Regions from separate parts of the Cupriavidus sp. HY129 genome, predicted to be linked through region 2. Evidence: riboswitches for the same ligand, from Rfam matches in the RefSeq annotation. Region 2 holds a riboswitch; the other holds the start of a gene.
The links. A riboswitch is a leader RNA that binds a small molecule or an ion and turns the genes downstream of it on or off. The one in region 2 is predicted to bind glycine.
Positions count from the first base shown of each region.

Region 1: it holds a riboswitch for glycine, as region 2 does, so the genes downstream of both, K6G35_RS20985 (D-amino acid dehydrogenase) here and gcvT (glycine cleavage system aminomethyltransferase GcvT) in region 2, are expected to answer to the same signal.

Region 1 is NZ_CP083255.1:1,029,114-1,035,706, forward strand. Features, by position in the region: gene K6G35_RS20975 (diguanylate cyclase domain-containing protein) at 1-424, shown strand, start outside; tRNA gene K6G35_RS20980 (tRNA-Leu) at 501-587, shown strand; gene K6G35_RS20985 (D-amino acid dehydrogenase) at 803-2,071, opposite strand; glycine riboswitch at 2,245-2,344, opposite strand; gene K6G35_RS20990 (cytochrome b/b6 domain-containing protein) at 2,379-2,933, opposite strand; gene K6G35_RS20995 (PepSY domain-containing protein) at 2,936-3,202, opposite strand; gene K6G35_RS21000 (DUF190 domain-containing protein) at 3,411-3,734, shown strand; gene K6G35_RS21005 (aminotransferase-like domain-containing protein) at 3,744-4,967, opposite strand; gene K6G35_RS21010 (DUF1338 domain-containing protein) at 4,997-6,016, opposite strand; gene K6G35_RS21015 (Bug family tripartite tricarboxylate transporter substrate binding protein) at 6,073-6,593, opposite strand, start outside.
Region 2 is NZ_CP083254.1:3,420,451-3,427,043, reverse strand. Features, by position in the region: gene gcvP (aminomethyl-transferring glycine dehydrogenase) at 1-2,180, opposite strand, end outside; gene gcvH (glycine cleavage system protein GcvH) at 2,267-2,647, opposite strand; gene gcvT (glycine cleavage system aminomethyltransferase GcvT) at 2,751-3,878, opposite strand; glycine riboswitch at 3,986-4,105, opposite strand; glycine riboswitch at 4,127-4,214, opposite strand; gene K6G35_RS15785 (YMGG-like glycine zipper-containing protein) at 4,369-4,590, opposite strand; gene K6G35_RS15780 (UvrD-helicase domain-containing protein) at 4,883-6,593, shown strand, end outside.

The sequences.
Region 1 (6,593 bases), on a different replicon from region 2:
CCTGCTGATTCTGGATGTCGACCTGTTCAAGCAGTTCAACGATCTCTATGGCCATCCGCGTGGCGATGAGTGCCTGCGGCAGGTCGCGACGGCCTTGACCTGCGTGCTCGACGGCACGCAGTTTTGCGCCCGCCTGGGTGGCGAGGAGTTTGCCGTGGTGCTGCCGGATTCCACGTCCGAGGAGACGAGAACCATCGCGCGCCGGATGGTGGCAGCGGTGCGCGAGCTGGGCATTCCCCACCACGGCACGCCGGTGCAGCCGTTCGTGACGATCAGCGTCGGCGCGGTCTGCGCCGTGCCCGACGCGCCGCGCCTCGAGCCACTGCTGCATCGCGCCGACAGCGCCATGTACCGCGCCAAGCGGGCGGGCCGGAACCGCTACGTGGTCGATGGCGGGCTCTACCTGGAACTGCGCGGCAACTGACCCGGAATGAATTCGCGAGAATTCACACAGGGGCTTGCAAATTCCACAGGCTTCTGTAGAATTCGCGGCTCGCATCGCCCAGATGGCGGAATTGGTAGACGCACTAGGTTCAGGTCCTAGCGGTGGCAACACTGTGGAGGTTCGAGTCCTCTTCTGGGCACCAGATTCGAAAAGCCCCGCGCAAGCGGGGCTTTTTTCGTTCTCCGCCCGGAAAGAAAGGCCCTTGAGGGCCTTTCGCGAGGACGAGAAAAGGTTGCGCTTGCAAGCGCAACCCGGGGTCGCGCATGGGTGACCGAGTCCTCTTCTGGGCACCAGATTCGAAAAGCCCCGCGCAAGCGGGGCTTTTTTCGTTTCTACGCCCGGAAAGAAAGGCTTCCCTCAGCCGTTGCCCACCACCAATCCGCCAACGCCCACGCGCCCTTGCTGCTCCGTAGCGGCGTGGCGCACGACATCCCCCACCATCTCGGCCGTCACGGCGGACAGCGTCCAGCCCAGATGCCCATGCCCTGTGTTGTAGAACACGTTAGCGGCATGGCCCCGACCGACGCGCGGCATCATGTTTGGCATCATCGGTCGCAACCCCGCCCAGGGCACCACGCTGCGGGTGCTGACGCCGGGGAAGCAAGCATGGACCCAGTCGATCAGCGGACGGATGCGATCGGCGCGGATGTCGCGGTCGACGCCATTGAACTCTGCGGTGCCGGCTATGCGGAATCGGTCCACGCCCAGACGGCTGGTGACAAGCTTGGTTTCGTCGTCGAGCAGGCTGACCGTGGGCGCCGAGGCCTGGCTTTCGGCGTCGTTGAGGTTGACCGTGATCGAATAGCCCTTGACCGGGTAGATGTTCACGCGGTCTCCGAGTTGGCGCGCGAATTCGCGGCTGGCAACGCCGGCGCAGACGACCACGGCGTCGAATTCGCGTGATGTCGTCTGGCCATCGTCAGCCGAGACGATCGTCACTCGCCGGCCGCTGGTCGACACGGCGCTCACGTCCTGGTTGTAGAGCATCTGCACGCCCAGTCTGCGCGCCGCCGCAGCGATACCAGTGGTGAACTTGTGGATGTCGCCGGTAGAGTCGCTTTCGGTGTAGTAGCCGCCGTAGTACCGGCCTGCCAGCGTCGGCTCGATGCTTCGCATCTCGTCCGGGGTCACCGCGCGCCGTTCGAGTCCGCCTTCGGTGAGCAGCTTCGAGACTTGCCCTGCGTGATCGAAGCCCGCCTTGTCCCGATAGATATGCAGGATGCCGCGCCGCTTGAGGTCGAAGTCGATGCCCTCCGCCTCCGCCCACGCAAACAGGTGCTGGCGCGCGGCAATGGCAAGCCGCGTGGTCTCCACCGTGTTGCGGCGGTAATGCGGGATCGATGCGATGAACTCGGCGAACCAGCTCAGCTTGTGCCAGGTCGGACGCGGATTGACGAGCAGCGGCGCGTCATTGCGCAGCATCCACTTCAGGCCCTTGGCCAGCGTGGACCAGTGCGTCCAGACTTCCGCGTTGGAGGCGGAGAGCTGTCCGCCGTTGGCGAACGAGGTTTCCATGGCCGCATAGCGGTGCCGTTCGAACAGGGTGACGGAGAACCCGCGTTTGGCCAGGGCGTAGGCCGTCGTGGCGCCGGTGATGCCGCCGCCGATCACTGCAATGGATTTCATGTCGAAGGTCTTTCAGGACGTCGTGGGATGGCAGTCCGCCGCGCACCATGCGCGGTTGCGGACGCCCCCTCTGTCCTTGACCTGAGAGATTCGCGGCACACGAACAATACGCGTGCCGCTTGCTCCTTCGGTACCGCCGGCTGACGTGCAAGCCGGGGTTCTTCAGAGTTCAATGGCGGGTACCGGTCCTTTTGCCTGAGAGTTTCCGGGGCGGTTGCTCCTTCGGCGCTGTGTCGGCCGGGCGGCTGGCACAGACTCTCCCGATACACGCGGGGTAAAACGATGGCAACTATGCCATATAAATCCGCTAGCGGTGCGGATCACCTGGCTTGCGCCCCGTGATCATGGCAGCGACGAGGTTCTCGCGGCCCTTGATGCTCATGACGATGGCCGCGGCCACATGCAGGATCACCAGCGCCAGCAGCCCGTTCGCCAGCCAGCGATGGATGTCGACTGGCAAATCCTCGCCCCAGAACGCATCGAGACGCGAGATCCAGCCGGTGACCGCCAGCGCCAGGATCAGCGCCCACATGGCCAGCATGGCGACGGCGCCCAGCGGCGTATGGCTGACATACCGCGGCGCGCGGCCGGCGACCAGTGCCTTGCCATAAGCCAGCATGGCGGACGGACGTGGCAGCCATGTGCGGAAACGCGCAGGCTGGCTGCCGATGAAGCCCCACAAGACCCGGAACAGCACCAGCCCCGCGGCGATGTAGCCGAGGGTCCGGTGCACCTTGTCTCCGGAGTCCTGGACGAGGTCAAAGCAGACGATGGCCGCCACGCTCCAGTGCGTGAAGCGCACGACCACGTCCCAGACGCGAATCGTGTCGGGGGCGTTCGTCCGGTCCGCGGGCGCCGACATGCTTAGCTGCCGATTTCCGATTTGACGATTTCAAGCGTCTTGGTGTCGAAGTAGATCTCGGCCTTCTTGCCATCCTTGGTCGTGCCGTAGATCTCGTAGCAATTGCCGTCCACCTTGAACTTCTTGATGTTGTAGCCCTGTTCCTGGATCTTGGCCTTGGCATCGGCTTCCGGCATCCATTCGGATTTCGGGTGCTTGGCGCAGTTGGCGCCGGCGAAAGCGGCGGTCGAGAACACTCCGGCAACGAGGAAAGCGGCAATCTTCTGCATGAACTTCTCCGGCAATGAGCCCCGCAAGGGGCGATGGCGGCATCCTAACTCAGAATGAGAGCCATTCTCAACACTGGGTTTCCCAGGGGGTGTCGGGCGCTCGCGGCCCAGCGGCTGGTCTTGGACCATTGCAGTCACCTGGCATACGATGAAACTGCCACGTGGGGGGCTCCAGCTTCTGGCCAATCCGGACCCGCAGGGAGATGTCATGCAGGGCTATCAACTCACCTTCTACACCCAGGAAGGTCGGCGCTATCACGGCAAGCAGCTATCGCACTGGCTGATGCAGGTGATGCGGGAGATGCAGATTCGCGGCGCCACGCACACGGTGGCGGCGGAGGGAATCGGGCACGACCATCGCTTCCACTCCTGGCACTTCATCGAACTTGCCGATCGGCCGGAAGAGGTGACTGTGGTTGCCACGGTCGAAGAGGTGGAGGCGCTGCTGGAGCGCCTGCGTCACGAAGACATCCGCCTGTTCTATGCGAAGACGCCGGTCGAGTTCGGCTTCGTCGGCACGCTCGATATCTGAGCGCCTGGCTCAGGCCGGATTGATGACGGATACCCCGGCACGCGCCGCGGCCCGGGCAAGCCGCGCCACGCCTTCCTCGATCTGCGCCGGATCGGCGCCCACGAACGACAGCCGGAACGCGGGGCGCGCGCGACGCTCGGCATAAAAGCCGGCACCCGGCACGAACAGCACTTTCTCTGCGATGGCATGGGGCAGCAGCGCCGCCGCGTCGTCGATGCCATCCACGGATACCCACAGGAACATGCCACCGGCGGGATCCGCAAACCGGATGCGCGTGCCGAACGCCTGGCGCAACGCCGTCGTCAGCCGATCGCGCTTGTCGCGGTAGACCGCCACTTCCCGCCCGACCTGCGCGGGCAGGTTTCCGGCCTGAAGGTAGTGCGCGGCGGTCAGTTGCAGCCATGGCGGCGTGCACAGGTCCGACACCTGCTTGGCGATCACCGCGCGACGCACGATCTCCGGCGCGGCCACCATCCAGCCCAGCCGCAGTCCTGGCGCCAGCGTCTTCGACAGGCTCGCGAGATGCACGAGCCACGGGCGCGCGCCGGGTACCTGATTGCAAAGCGCGAGCAGCGACGGCGGCGGCGGACCGTCGAAGCACAGCGCGCCGTAAGGATCGTCCTCGACCAGCACGATCCCGTGCTGTGCCACCAGTTCCAGCAATTGAAGCCGGCGCGCGGGTGACAGCGTGGCGCCGGTTGGATTGGCGAAGGTCGGCACCGTGTAGATCATGCGCGGACGTGCCGGCGCGTCCGCGAGCATCGCCTCCAGTGCGTCGACGTTCATGCCGTCATGGTCAGACGGCACGCCGCGCACGTCAGCGCCGGCCAGCCGCAGTGCCTGCAGCGTGGCCGAGTAGGTGGGTTCTTCCACCAGCACAAGGCTGCCCGGCTCCACCAGCGCGCGCACGAGAAAATCGAAGCCCTGCTGCGAGCCGCTGGTGACCAGCAGTTCGTCCAGGGCGACGGCCGCGCCACGCTCCGCCATCAGGGCCGCCAGCGCCTGGCGCAGCGCAGGCGTGCCCTCCGTCGCACCGTACTGCAGGCACTCGGCAGGACGTTCACGCAATGCCTGCGCGGATGCCGCGCCGATGCCTTCCACGTCGAACAACGCGGCGGACGGATAGCCGCCAGCGAACGAGATCATCTCCGGGTCGGAGAGATACTTGAACAGCTCGCGGATCGGCGAGCCTTGCGGCTCGCGTAGCGCGGGAACGAAGGGGTAGGCGGTCATGGCGCGCTCGTGGTTGCGGACGTCGTGCTTCAGCAGGCCGCGGCGGTCATCTTGAAGATGCCCTGCGCATTGCCGGCGTCGAAGCCCAGGTCCGTGCGCGTGATGGCCTGTGCCTCGTCGACGTAGCGATCGCGCGTGATGAACTCGTAGAACGAACCCGGTACCTCGCGCACCACCTCGTCACCGCTGGCGCCAACGAACGCGCGGCGAACCGGATCGGCGCGGAACGCGGTCTGCTTCACGCGGCCGCTTTGCGACACCTCGACCTTTTCCTTCATAGGGCGGCCCACACGCTTCTGTTCGTCCGATACCGCGAAGACGTCCTCCACGCGGTCGGTGGCGTGGTTGAATGCATTCCCTTCGGTGGCGATCCACGCCATCTCGGACGACTCGGCCAGCAGGCGTTCGTAGTCGTTCAGATGCGGTGTGGCGTGCTGACGCGCGAAGCAGCCGGCCAGCAGGTCGATCAGCTCCCCGGCATCGGCCAGCGGCAGCGCGCCGTCACGTTCCAGTTCCCACAGTAGCGACTGCGCGCGCGGCGTGAGCGGATCGACGGAGTTGCCGACGACGTGGCTCACGGCTTGCTGGAATTCCTCGCTATAGCGCTCGGGATGGAATTCGCTGAGGAAGAACTGCGCGATTTCCTCCGGCGCATCGGCGTGGGCATACGAGCGGCCCGTCATGCCGATGCGGTCGAGCGGATACGTGCCATTGAGGCGGTAGCCGAGCGGGCGCAGGATACGCGTGAAGGCTGCCTCGCCTGCGGGCAACGCGCCGTTCTCCTGCCAGCGCACGGTGCGCAGCGCGCCGTGGTCGAAGTGCACCTTGCCGCCCGCGGCCGCTACATCCTCCGTGTAGGCCTTGCCGGTGGGCACGCGATCCAGGATGCCGGCGAACAGCACCAGGTTCAGCGCATGAGCGATCTCGGCGCGCGTGGGGTGACCCAGCTTGCCGGTCGGCAGCGTGGGTGTGGCCACCAGTTGCGAGAGCCGCGTGGCGGCTTCGGTGCCGAGGCTAAGGGATACGAGCGAGGTGACGTTGGAAATCATGATGAGATGCCGCGCGGGGACGCGCGGAAAGGCAGTTGGAATAACGTAGGTGGTTTTCAGTCCACCGAGGCGCCGGACAGTCGGACGATGTCGCCCCACTTCTGGCGATCCTTCTTCAGAACCTCGGCGAAGGCATCGGGCGTGCTCGGTGCCGGTTCGGCGCCGAGTTCGCGCATCTTGGCCTGCACGGCGGGCTCGCCGAGCACGCGCGTCAGGTCCTGGCTAATCTTCTGCGCCACGGCTGCAGAGGTACCACGCGGTGCGAGCAGACCGAACCACGGGCTGGCGTCGAAGCCTGGCACCGGGCCGGCGGCGGCGACGGTTGGCACATTGGGCAACGCCGACGAGCGTGCCGGCGTGGTCACCGCCAGCGCCTTGAGCTTGCCCGAACGGATGAACGGCAGCGAAGCCGGCAGGTTGTCGAACATCACGTCGACGCTGCCGCCCATCAGGTCGGCGATGGCCGGGCTGCTGCCCTTGTAGGCGACGTGGCTCATCTCCGTGCCAGTCATGCGCTGGAACAGTTCGCCCGCGAGGTGCGTGGAGGTGCCATTGCCGGCCGATGCCATGTTCACGT
Region 2 (6,593 bases):
CCGTGCGGAATGCAGAACGTCTTGTGCAAGTTCAGGTGGGACACGTCGCCACCGAACTGGCCCGGCGCGGCCACGCCGACCATCGCGTTCATGTTCGCGCCGTCAACGTAGACCTGCCCGCCGTGCTTGTGCACGATGTCGCAGATCTGCTGCACGCCCTGCTCGAACACGCCGTGCGTGGACGGGTAGGTGATCATGATCGCGGCCAGGTTCTTGCTGTGCTGCTCGGCCTTCTTGGCCAGATCTTCCAGATCGACGTTGCCGTTCTCGTCGCAGGCCACCACCACCACCTTCATGCCGGCCATCTGCGCCGACGCCGGGTTGGTGCCGTGCGCGGACGACGGGATCAGGCAGATATCGCGATGGCTTTCGCCACGGCTGGCGTGATAGGCGTGGATGATCAGCAGGCCCGCGTACTCGCCCTGCGAGCCGGCGTTCGGCTGCAGGCTTACCGCGGCGTAGCCGGTGGCGGCGCACAGCATCGCCTCAAGCTGGTCGATCATTTCGCGATAGCCGACGGTCTGGTCGAGCGGCGCGAACGGGTGGATGTTGCTGAACTCGGGCCACGTCACCGGGATCATCTCGCTGGTGGCGTTGAGCTTCATGGTGCAGGAGCCCAGCGGGATCATCGTGCGGTCGAGCGCGAGGTCCTTGTCGGCGAGCGCGCGCAGGTAACGCAGCATCTCGTGCTCGGCGTGGTGCGTGTTGAACACCGGGTGCGTGAGGTACGCGCTCTGGCGCGCCAGCGTCGCCGGGAAGCCGTCCTGCACCGAGGCCTCGATCGTGTCGAAGTCGGGCACGGCCTTGCCGTGCGCGAAGATTTCCCACAGCGCGATCACGTCGTCGCGCGATGCGGTTTCATCGAACGAGATGCCGATGCGCGTGGCGTCCACGTGGCGCAGATTGATGCCACGGGCCGTCGCCGATGCGTGGAACGCGTCGGTGTTGAAGCCGGTCTCCAGCGTCAGCGTGTCGAAGAACGTAGCGTTCAGCGGCGTGTGACCCAGCGTCTTCAGGCCGGCGGCCAGCGTGGCGGTCAGGCGATGCACGCGCTGGGCGATGCGCTTGAGGCCCTGCGGACCATGGTAGACCGCATACATCGACGCCATCACGGCCAGCAAGACCTGCGCCGTACAGATGTTCGACGTCGCCTTCTCGCGACGGATGTGCTGTTCGCGCGTCTGCAGCGCCAGGCGATAGGCCTTGTTGCCTTGCGCGTCGATCGTCACACCGACCAGACGGCCCGGCATCGAGCGCTTGAATTCATCTTTCACGGCCATGTAGCCCGCGTGCGGGCCACCGAAGCCGAGCGGCACGCCAAAGCGCTGCGAGTTGCCCACAGTCACGTCTGCGCCCCATTCGCCCGGCGCGGCGATCAGCGTCAGCGCCAGCAGGTCGGCAGCGGCCACGACGCGACCACCGGAGGCGTGCACGGCTTCGGCAATTGCGCGGTAGTCGGCCACATCGCCATTCACGCCCGGGTATTGCAGGAGCACGCCAAAGGCATGGGCCTGCGCGGCGTCAGCGGCGGGGCCGACCTTGACCTCGATGCCGAGCGGCAGGGCGCGCGTGCGAACCACTTCCAGCGTTTGCGGCAGGACGTCTTCAGCCACGTAGAACGTGTTAGATGCGTGCTTGTTCACGCGCTGCAGCAGCGTCATCGCCTCGGCGGCGGCGGTGCCTTCGTCGAGCATCGACGCGTTGGCGATATCCAGGCCGGTCAGATCGGTGATCATCTGCTGGAAGTTCAGCATCGCTTCCAGACGGCCTTGCGAGATTTCGGGCTGGTACGGCGTGTACGCGGTGTACCACGCCGGGTTCTCGAAGATGTTGCGCAGGATGACGCCCGGCGTGAGCGTGTTGTAGTAGCCCTGGCCAATGAAGCTCTTGAGCACACGGTTCTTGCCCGCCAGCGCGCGCAGGCGGCCGAGCGCGGCCTCCTCGGTCAGCGGTGCGGTGAATTCGCCCAGCGACATGCCGTCACGGCGGCGGATCGCGGCGGGTACCACGGCGTCGATCAGCGCGGCGCGGCTCTCGAAACCGAGCACCTTGAGCATGTGTTGCTGTTCGGCGGAATCGGGGCCGATATGACGGGCGGCGAAGGCGTCGCGCGCCTCCAGTTCGGCCAGCGTGGGCCGGGCACCTTGGGCGGCAGCGTTCATGGGGAGCGGGGCGTTCATGGCAAGGAATCTCGTGGGGGGCGCGGCGGCAGGTGGTCAGCCTGGCCGCCGCGTTTGCGGCATCGAATCAGTCAGGGTGTCGGGGCTCAGGCGCCGACGCTGGCCTTGTAGGCGTCGGCACTCATCAGGCCGTTCACGTCGTCGCTGTTGGCCGGCTTCAGCTTGAACAGCCAGGCGTCGAACGCATTGGCGTTGACCGATTCCGGCGAGGCCGAGGCGGCTTCGTTCACGGCGATCACTTCGCCAGCCACCGGGGCGTAGATGTCGGAGGCGGCCTTTACCGATTCCACCACGGCAAGCGCGTCACCGGCGCCGACCGACTTGCCCACTTCGGGCAGTTCCAGGAAGACGATGTCGCCGAGCGCGTCCTGCGCGTGATCGGTGATGCCGATCGTCAGCGTGCCGTCGGACTCGACGCGCACCCATTCGTGCGACTCGGTGTACTTCAGGTCAGCGGGGAAATTCATTGAGGTTCTCCGGAATGCAGTGTGTTTCTTGTTTCAGGCATCCCCCTGGCTGGCCCGCCGGGGGAATGTAAGGGCGACCGTTGGTGTGAAGCCGGGCGATGCCTCAGCTCACGAGTGCCTTGCCATTGCGCACAAACGGCAGTTTAACCACAGTCGCGGTCAGTTTGCGGTCGCGAATCTCCACCTGCACCTCGGTGCCGGGGGCAATGTCGCGGGGAAGGCGGGCAAAGGCGATTGATTGCGCCAGCGACGGGCTGAACGTGCCGCTGGTGATTTCGCCGTCGCCGGCCGGGGTGATGACTTTCTGGTGCGCGCGCAGCACGCCACCCTTGTCTCGCAGGATCAGGCCGGCGAAGGTCTTTTGCTGGCCACTGGCCAGCAGCGCCGACTTGCCGATGAAGTTGCGCTCGCTTTGCAGGTCGACGGTCCACGACAGTCCCGCATCGAGCGGCGAGGTGTGGATATCCATGTCCTGGCCGTACAGGTTCATGCCGGCTTCCAGCCGCAGCGTGTCGCGCGCGCCGAGTCCGGCGGGACGCACGCCCGAGGCGGACAGCTTTTCCCAGATGCCCGCGACGTTCTCCGCCGGCACAACGAGTTCGAAGCCATCTTCACCGGTGTAGCCGGTACGGGCCACCATCAGTTCACCCATCTCGGCGTCGTGCACCACCACCGCGTTGAAAGGCTTGAGCGTGTCGGCGGGCTGGGTCGACGGGAATGCGTCGTACACCTTCTGGCGCGCGTTCGGACCCTGCACTGCAACAATGGCCAGCTTGCTCACGCCGGCCGGGGCCACGTCGCCACGGCGCGGGGTGATCGTCACGCCGCTGCCGGTGGCCGTGTTGCGGGACTGGATCCATTCGATGTCGCCGACGGCCGTGCTGGCGTTGACCACCAGGCGGAACCGGTCCTCGGCAAAGAAGTAGACGATCAGGTCGTCGATGACGCCGCCTTTCTCGTCGAGCATGCACGAATAGAGCGCCTTGCCCGGCGTTTGCAGCTTGTCGATGTTGTTGGCCAGCAGGCCGCGCAGGAAGGCGCGCGTGTGGGTGCCGCTCAGGTCCACCACGCACATGTGGGAGACGTCGAACATGCCGGCGTCGGCGCGTACCGCGTTGTGTTCCTCGATCTGGGAGCCGTAGTTGACGGGCATGTCCCAACCGCCGAAGTCGACCATGCGGGCGCCGAGGGCGCGGTGGATGGCGTTGAGGGGCGTGGCCTGGAGCGTCATGGATGTCCTTGGGGGCGCTCGGTTCGAAAACCGTGGTTCGAAAACGAAAAAAGGGTCATCCGCCGCAGCGTCCGGTCGCGCCAATGCGCTACCAGTCCGCTGCCGCGGATGACCCCTCTGTCCTCGATACCTGAGAGATTACGAAGCGTGGTGCTTCGTGCGCCCCTTCGGTGGACATGCTCACCATTGCCTTGCAATAGCGGATGTCGCTCTCCAGAGTGCGGCATGCATTGTGTGCATGTTGCATGCCGATCCAGCCAGTCCATGGTGCCTGAGAGTTTTCGGGTGATACCCCTTCGGCGGCGCAATCGCTGCGCGCTCTCCCGGCCGGATGCGCGTGAATGTACGGGACCGGTCTGCCTTTGTCAAACCTCGTGCGGCAGGCCCGGTCCCGTGCGTGGTCGCCCGTTGCGGGCGGCCCTCGCCAACCTGTCAGTGGCCGTCATCGCGCCCGGTAACAGGCCCTTGATGAGCGGCCCTGGGACAACCCTTAGTGACCCTTGGTCGTGACGTTACCGATCACGCCACCCACGGCGGCGCCGCCGAGCGTGCCCAGCGGGCTGCCTTCGGTCAGTACGGCGCCACCCACGGCACCGACGCCCGCGCCGATCGCCGTGTTGCGCTGCTTCGGCGTCATGTCGGCGCAGCCGCCAAAGGCAGCAAGCGTGACACCAATCAGTGTGAGCTTCGAAATCGTGCGGAACGTAGTCATATGGCCTCCAGTGCTTTGTTGTCGACATGCGGTACTGCCACGCGCGCCAGCCATACCGGCACGCTGTGAAAAGTGAGAGGCCGATGCCGTGCCCGGGTGCCCGCGGCTTACGATTGTTACGGGCTCGAAACGCTTGCCGTAGGACGGTCTCCGACACACGTGCAGGGTGCGACCAGACACGAGGCGCGTGACACGAGGCACGTGTTAACATCGCCAGCTTTGGCGCACCGGCTCCGGTGTGCTTCATCCGCGCCTTTTCGGCCGATCCTGGCCAATCCTCATCAAAGATCACATGTCCCACGGGCTCAATTCCGCGCAATCCGAAGCCGTTCGCTATCTCGACGGGCCATGCCTCGTCCTGGCGGGTGCCGGATCGGGCAAGACGCGCGTGATCACGCAGAAGATCGCGCACCTGATCGAGGACAAGGGGTTCGAGCCGCGCCACATCGCCGCCGTCACGTTCACCAACAAGGCGGCCAAGGAGATGCAGGAGCGCATCGGCAAGCTGATGGAGGGCAAGACCACGCGCGAGGGCAAGCGGATTCCGCTCAAGCAACTCACGGTCTGCACGTTCCATTCGCTCGGCGTGCAGATCCTGCGCATGGAAGCCGAGCACCTTGGCCTGAAGCCGCAGTTCTCGATCATGGATTCCGATGACTGCTTCGGTCTGGTGCAGGAGCAGCTTGGCACCACGGACAAGAAGCTGATCCGCAGCGTGCAGAGCACGATCTCGCTGTGGAAAAACGGCATGATCGACCCGGAGACGGCGCTCGCGCAGGCGAGCGATGCCGACGAGCACCAGGCCGCGATGGTGTATCGCAATTACGTGGCCACGCTGCACGCTTACCAGGCGGTGGACTTCGACGACCTGATCCGCCTGCCCGCCGAACTGTTCGCGCGCGACGAAGCCGTGCAACTGAAGTGGCAGAACCGCCTGCGTTACTTCCTCGTCGACGAGTACCAGGACACCAACGCGTGCCAGTACCAGTTGCTCAAGCTGCTGGCCGGTGGGTCGCATCTGCGCGCGCCGGCATTCACCGCAGTGGGTGATGACGATCAGGCGATCTATGGCTGGCGTGGCGCCACGCTCGACAACCTGCGCCTGCTGCAGTCCGATTTCCCGAGTCTGAAGGTGGTCAAGCTCGAACAGAACTACCGTTCGACCGTGCGGATTCTGGAAGCAGCCAACGCGGTGATCGCCAACAACCCGAAGCTGTTCGACAAGAAGCTGTGGTCGGAACATGGCATGGGCGATCCGATCGCGATCCACCCGATGAACGACGAGGAGCACGAGGCAGAGTCGGTGGTGTTCCGGCTGTCCGCGCACAAGTTCGAGCGGCGCGCGCAGTTCCGTGACTACGCAATCCTTTATCGCGGCAATCACCAGGCCCGGCTGTTCGAACAGATCCTGCGCCGCGAGCGCATTCCGTATGTGCTCTCCGGCGGCCAGAGCTTCTTCGACAAGGCCGAGATCAAGGACATCTGCGCGTACCTGCGCCTGATCGCCAACCCCGACGACGATCCCGCATTCATCCGCGCGATCACCACGCCGCGTCGTGGCGTAGGCAACACCACGCTCGAAGTGCTCGGCACGTTCGCAGGCCAGGCCAAGGTATCGCTGTTCGAGGCGGCCATGATGGGTGGCATCGAGGCGAAGCTGCAGCCGCGCCAGCTTGAGCCGCTGCGCACGTTCAGCGAGTCGATGGTGCGGCTGGCCGATCGTGCGAAGACGGACCCGGCCACGGTGGTGCTCGACGATCTCATGGAAGGTATCCACTACGAGGCCTACCTCTACGACACCTTCGATGAACGGCAGGCGCAATCACGCTGGACCAACACGCTCGAATTCCTCGACTGGCTCAAACGCAAGGGCACGCGTCCCGAGCCGGAAGGCGAGGGCGCGGCCACCGGATTCGACACCGCCGATGGTTTCGGCGACGAAGGCAAGAACCTGCTCGAACTTACGCAGACCGTGGCGCTGATGAGCATGCTGGAAGGCCGCG